Regions from separate parts of the Acidovorax sp. ACV01 genome, predicted to be linked through region 1. Evidence: predicted binding sites of a transcription regulator. Region 1 holds the regulator's gene; each other region holds the start of a gene.
The links. The regulator sigma-54, encoded in region 1, starts transcription at its own class of promoters, with help from an activator protein. The targets are predictions, from matches to a motif close to TGGCANGNAANCTGCTTT.
Positions count from the first base shown of each region.

Region 2: IB243_RS26260 (ANTAR domain-containing response regulator) is a predicted target of sigma-54. The motif match lies at 1,119-1,136, and genes of this name have one in related genera.
Region 3: IB243_RS05730 (DUF2126 domain-containing protein) is a predicted target of sigma-54. The motif match lies at 1,195-1,212, and genes of this name have one in related genera.

Region 1 covers NZ_JACUZT010000008.1:262,831-265,030, reverse strand. The annotation lists gene lptB (LPS export ABC transporter ATP-binding protein) at 1-532, shown strand, start outside; gene IB243_RS22160 (RNA polymerase factor sigma-54) at 532-2,121, shown strand.
Region 2 covers NZ_JACUZT010000014.1:41,192-43,391, forward strand. The annotation lists gene IB243_RS26260 (ANTAR domain-containing response regulator) at 481-1,107, opposite strand; gene IB243_RS26265 (branched-chain amino acid ABC transporter substrate-binding protein) at 1,314-2,200, shown strand, end outside.
Region 3 covers NZ_JACUZT010000002.1:255,258-257,457, forward strand. The annotation lists gene IB243_RS05730 (DUF2126 domain-containing protein) at 1-1,182, opposite strand, end outside; gene IB243_RS05735 (alpha/beta fold hydrolase) at 1,370-2,092, shown strand; gene panC (pantoate--beta-alanine ligase) at 2,165-2,200, opposite strand, start outside.

The DNA of each region.
Region 1 (2,200 bases):
GCCCATCCACCGGCGTTCGCGCCTGGGCCTGTCATACCTGCCTCAGGAAGCCTCGATCTTTCGCAAACTCACGGTCGAAGAGAACGTACGCGCCGTGCTGGAATTGCAGCGTGGCGAGGACGGCCAGCCACTCGCGCGCGAAGCCATCGAAGACCGCCTCACGGCCCTGCTACAAGAATTGCGCGTGGACCACCTGCGGGCCTCGCCCGCCATGGCGCTGTCCGGCGGCGAGCGCCGCCGCGTCGAGATCGCCCGGGCCCTGGCCACACAACCGCGCTTCATCCTGCTGGACGAGCCCTTTGCGGGCATCGACCCCATCGCCGTGATCGAGATCCAGCGCATCATCGGCTTCCTGAAGGCGCGCGGCATCGGTGTGCTCATCACCGACCACAACGTGCGGGAAACGCTGGGCATCTGCGACCACGCCTTCATCATCAGCGATGGCCGAGTGCTGGCCCAGGGCACGCCGTCCGAGATCGTGGACAACGCCGAAGTGCGCCGGGTGTACCTGGGCGAACATTTCCGCATGTGATGAAGCCTGGACTCTCGCTGCGCGTCTCGCAGCATCTTGCACTGACCCCCCAGCTTCAGCAGTCCATTCGGCTGCTGCAGTTGTCCACGCTCGAACTCTCGCAGGAAGTCGAGCAGATGCTCGACGAAAACCCGTTCCTCGAACGCAATGCCGACGAAGCTCCGCGCGAGGAGTTTGGCCTCGAAGCCGCCGACACGCCCGCGCAGCCCGATGAGTACAGCGCCGATGATGCTATTTTTTCAGGAGCTACCAGCGCAAGCAATACAAGCGCTGAGGGCCAAAATGATGCTGAAACGCCGAGTGCGGGTGCCGACGAACCCGACTGGAGCGGTGACGGCACGGTAGAGATGGCGCCCAACGACGCCGAGTGGGGCGGCGATGCGCCTGCCCGCAACCGCAACGACTCCGAAGGCGACGAGGCCGATGCAACCGAACTGGCCCGCTCGCACGAATCGCTGACCGCCTTTTTGCACCGCCAGGCGCTGGCGCTGCGCTTGTCTGAGATCGACCGCGCCGCGCTGCGCTTTCTCATCGAATCGCTCAACGACGACGGCTACCTCGAAGAACCGCTTGAAGAGCTGGCCATCGGCCTGGCCGGCCCCGACGACCTGGAGCAGATCGAGGAACTGGTGCACCGCTTCACCGTCGCCCAGCGCCTGCTACAGAGCCTGGAGCCCGTCGGCGTGGGCGCGCGCGGCCTGGCCGAATGCCTGACCTTGCAGCTCAAGGCCCTGGCTGCGGACGAAGACAGTGAGATCGACCCCGACACCGTGCAGACCGCACTGCGCGTGTGCCAGCAGCCGCTGGAGATGCTGGCCCGCCGCGACATCCGCCGCCTGACGCAGCTGTGTGGCGACGGCGAGGAACGCACCCGCGCCGCCATGGCCCTCATTGCCCGGCTGGAGCCGCGCCCCGGCCGCCGTTTTGCCGATGTAGAGCGCAACATCATCGTGCCCGACGTCATCGTGCGCAAAGCCGGACGCGCCAACGGCCGTGACGGCCAGCACAACTTCATCGTCGCGCTCAACCCCGACGTGATGCCCCGCCTGCGCGTGCACGACATCTATGCCGGTGCCCTGCGCGGCCACAAGGGCGGCGAGGGCCACCAGGGCATGCAGCAGCGCCTGCAGGAGGCGCGCTGGTTCATCAAGAACATCCAGCAGCGCTTTGACACCATCCTGCGCGTCTCGCGCGCCATCGTGGAGCGCCAAAAAAGCTTCTTCACCCACGGCGAGCTGGCCATGCGCCCACTGGTGCTGCGCGACATTGCCGACGAACTGGGCCTGCACGAATCCACCATCAGCCGCGTGACCACCGCCAAATACATGGCCACGCCGATTGGCACGTATGAGCTGAAGTACTTCTTTGGCTCGGGCCTGGGCACCGAGACCGGCGGCAACGCATCCAGCACCGCCGTGCGCGCGCTCATCAAGCAGTTTGTGGCCGCAGAAAGCCCCGCCAAGCCGCTGTCCGACAGCCAGATCGCCGAGATGCTCAAGGAGCAGGGCATCGAATGCGCACGCCGCACCGTAGCCAAGTACCGCGAGGCGCTCAAGATAGCGCCGGCCAACCTGCGCAAGGCGCTGTAGGTCCACTCGCAGAGGGGCACGCAGGGGTGTGCGCCCGGTTGTGTGTTTCCGTTCAATTGTCTTTTTACTACCCGCCGCC
Region 2 (2,200 bases), on a different contig from region 1:
ATTGGGGGGCTTTGAGCCAGCACCGGCCCGCCATTGGGTCAGTGCTGTCAGTGGTGGGACCGTCATTGGTCTCGCCATGGGTTATGCAAGCAGCGTGCCAGCATGGATTGCGCCATCACGGGGCGCAAAATGCTATGGATTAAATAGCTGAATATGCTTTATGAATAAGCGCTGGCGGTCTATTGTTCGTCAGAACTGCCGCCATGCACGTTGGTGAACAAGTTGCACTGCCTTTGTGCGGCGCACCATCCGGGCCGGGTGCAGCCGGGTGAAACAGGAGGGCGTGAAGGCGAGCGTGGGCGCGGGGCCTTGGAGGCTGCTGGGCAGTGCCGCACGGGCGGCAATGTGTGACAAACCGGCCTCCGGCAGTCCCGGCTTGCATCCTGCGCCCGGGGTCTTGACCCCTGCAGGGCATCCGCAGCATTCGCCATCTACCGATGGTGCACCAACGCGGTTCCTTGGGAAATCGTGAACAGGTGCTCAGCCCAGCAAGTCCATCACATCGAGCATGCGCTGGGCCACGTCCACCAGCTTGAGGCCCTTGTCCATGGCGGTCTTGCGCAGCTTTTCGTAGGCGGCCTGTTCGCTGAGGCCCTGGCGCTGCATGAGCAGGCCCTTGGCGCGGTCGATGGTCTTGCGGTCCTTGAGCTCGGTCTTGGCATCGGCCAGCTCGGCGCGCAGGGCTTGTTCATGCTGAAAGCGCGCCATGGCCACGTCCAGGATGGGGCGGATGCGCTGGGGGGCCAGGCCCGCCACGATGTAGGCCGACACGCCCGCCGCCACCGCATCCTTGACATGCGAGGTGTCTTCATCGTTGGTGAACATCACGATGGGGCGGCGTTCATTGCGCGTGGCCATCACGACGTGTTCGAGGGCGTCGCGGGCTTCGCTTTCGGCGTCCACGATGATGAGGTCGGGCTGCAACTGGGCGATGCGCTCGCTCAGAAAAACGTCAGCGGGCAGCGTGGCCACCAGGTTGAAATTGTTTTCCAGCAGCCCGATGCGCAGCGCCCGCGACCGATCCGCCTGCAGCACGGCATGCTCGTCGGCGGGGTCGGCGACCGCCAGATCCGGGGCAACCACCACGATGCGCAAAGACTCGTTCATACCCTGGAGCATAAGCAATTTTTACGCCATAAATTGGTGCATCGAAGCGGTGCATGCCAAGGGTTCTTCGCCCAGGGCAGGCTTTTTCACCTTGCGGGGCCTGAAACTTGCTAATAGTTTGGCGATGGGCAGGGCATACCCGATAGCACCTCCCCGGCTGCGTCGCATATACATCTGCTCACATTGACCTATTCAAGAGGATTTGCATGAACAAGCACATTGACCGGCGGCATATCTCTGCCGGCTTGGCCCTGACCACCGTGGCGGTATCCGCGCTGCTGGTGTTGACAGGTTGCAGCAAGGTGCCCGACACCATCAAGATCGGTGTGGCCCAGCCGTTGAGCGGCCCGCTGGGCGCGCTGGGGCAGGATTTGCTCAACGGGGTGAACCTGGCCGTGGCAGAGCTCAACAAGGGCGGCTACAGCGTGGACGGCAAACGCGTGACGCTGGAGGTGGTGTCGGTGGATGACAAGGCCGATGCCGCCACCGGCAAGACCGTGGCACAGCAGCTGGTGGACTCGGGCGTGGTGGCCGTGATTGGGCATCTGAATTCAGGGGTGAGCATCGAGACCGCGCCGATCTATGCGGCCAAGGACATCCCCCAGATCGCCATCTCGACCAATCCCAAGTTCACCCAGCTGGGTTTTCCCACCACGTTCCGCATGGTAGCCAACGACACCCTGCAGGCACGCGCCATCGGCTCGTTTGCTGCGACGCAGCTGGGCGCCGCCCGCTACGCCGCGCTGGACGATGGCACGCCCTATGGCAAGGGTCTGGCCGACGGGGCCGCTGCGCAGCTCAAGGCCGAGAAGAAAGAGGTGGTGGTGCGCAAGTCGTTTGACGACAAGACCACGGCATTCGACGAACTCGCGGGCGAACTGAAGGCCGCCAAGGTGGAGGTGATCGTCTCCACCCTCAACGACTTCCAGGCCCTGGCACTGCTGGAGTCGCTGCGCAAGGTGGGCCACACCAAGGTCAGCCTGCTGGGCGGCGACACCATCAAGACCACCGACATGGCCAAGGGCGCCGGCATTGTCGAGGGGCTGTATGCAACGTCGCCCGTGCTCGAAGCCAAAGAGTTCACCACCGGCAA
Region 3 (2,200 bases), on a different contig from region 1:
CAACGCCCAGCGGGGTAACTGTTCGCCGGGGTACCACTTGCCCTGGCCAAAATGCAGAAAACCGCCCTGGCCATATTCGGCGCGCAGCTTGTGCACCAGCTCGGTGGCAAAGCCGCGTTTGGTGGGCCCCAGGGCGTCGGTGTTCCACTCGGCAGCGTCGCGGTCGCCCACGGCCACAAAGGTGGGCTCGCCGCCCATGGTCAGGCGCACATCGTTCGCGGTCAGGTCGGCATCCACCTGGTCGCCCAGCGCCTGCACGGCCTGCCACTGGTCTTCGGTGTAGGGCTTGGTCACGCGCGGCGATTCGAAGATGCGCGTCACGCGCATCTCGTGGTTGAACTCCACCTCGGCCTCGTCCACCCCGCCTTCAATCGGCGCGGCGCCGGAGGGCTGGGGCGTGCAGGCCAGCGGGATATGGCCCTCGCCCGCCATCAGGCCGCTGGTGGCGTCCAGGCCGATCCAGCCCGCGCCGGGCAGGTAGACCTCGCACCAGGCGTGAAGGTCGGTGAAGTCCACTTCGGTGCCACTCGGGCCATCGAGCGCCTTCACGTCGGGCGTGAGCTGGATCAGGTAGCCCGACACGAACCGCGCCGCCAGCCCCAGGTGGCGCAGCAGCTGCACCAGCAGCCAGCCCGAGTCGCGGCACGATCCACTGGCTTTGTGCAGTGTCTCCTCGGGGCCCTGCACGCCGGGCTCCATGCGGATGAGGTAGCGGATGTCCTGCGACACCTGCTGGTTGAGCTTGACCAGGAAATCGATGGTGCGCTGCTCGGTGCGGTCGATCTTGTCGAGGTAGGCCTGGACCAGCGGGGTGACCGGGTCGGCCGCCAGGTACGGCGCCAGCTCTTGTTGGATCTCTGCGCTGTAGTGGAACGGAATCTGCTCAGCCTCGGGCTCCAGGAAGAAGTCGAAGGGGTTGTACACCGCCATCTCGACCACCAGGTCCACCGTGATCTTGAAGCTGCGCGTCTTCTCGGGGAACACCAGCCGTGCCTGGTAGTTGGCAAACGGGTCTTGCTGCCAGTTGATGAAATGCTGCGCGGGCTCGACCTTGAGCGAATACGAAATGACGTTGCTGCGGCAATGCGGGGCGGGACGCAGGCGAACGGTTTGTGGCCCCAGGCCAACCAGCCGGTCGTATTGATAATGCGTGACGTGGTGGAGCGCGGCGTGGATGGGCATATGCAGGGCATGCTAGCAAGTCCCGAGCCATCGTGGTAAACAATCCCCGCGCCGGTGCCTTGTGTTCACGGCCTGTTCACAATCTGCGGTGCCGGTCTTTCCTTTCCAGTGGGCGACGCCGAACCCACCACCGTCCGCCCCCATTCCTTCACAGCACCATCTTGGTGATTCACCCTGCCGTATAGCCATGTCCCAGCCACCCCAACTCCTGCTTTTACCCGGCCTGGCGGCCGATGAACGTATGTGGCGGGGTGTCTTGCCGCGCATGCCCGAGGCCCTGCGCCCGGTGGTGGCCACGGCCCACCAGGACACCACACTGCACACCATCGAGGATTTCGCCGCCCGGTTGCTGGCGCAGCACACGGGGCCGCTGGTGCTGGCCGGTGCCTCCATGGGCGGGATGGTCGCGATGGAAGCCGCACGCCAGGCGCCCGAGCGCATTGCGGGTCTGGCGTTGCTGGGCACTACGGCGCGGCCTGAAACGCCGGACATGCGGGCGCTGCGCGAGGCTGCCATCGAACTCTTTGAACAAGGCCGCCTGCGCGAAGTGATCGAGCCCAACGTGGCCTTTGCCTTCCACCCCGACAACGCCACGCGGCCTGAGCTGGTGCAGGCCTATCTCGACTTTGTGCTGGGCGCTGGCGCCGCGCACCTGGTGCGCCAGAACCGCGCCGTCATCCACCGGCCCGATGCCCGCCTGCACCTGCCCGGCGTGGCCTGCCCCGTGCTGGTGGTGTGTGGCGAGGCCGACCAGCTCACGCCGCCCGAATGTTCTGCCGAGATCGCGGCGCTGGTTCCCCATGCCGATCACACCCTGCTGGCCCACAGCGGCCACATGCTGACCATGGAACAGCCCGAGGCCGTCAACCACCTGCTGGTGCAGTGGCTGGCCCGCAATGGGTGGATTTGAACCGGGTTTTGAATGTTTTTGGCCGCTGGCGCTTATCCAATAAGCGCTAGAAGCTATCAAATTGGTAGCAAATCAGAATTCGAAGTTGTCGATCAACCGCGTGCTGCC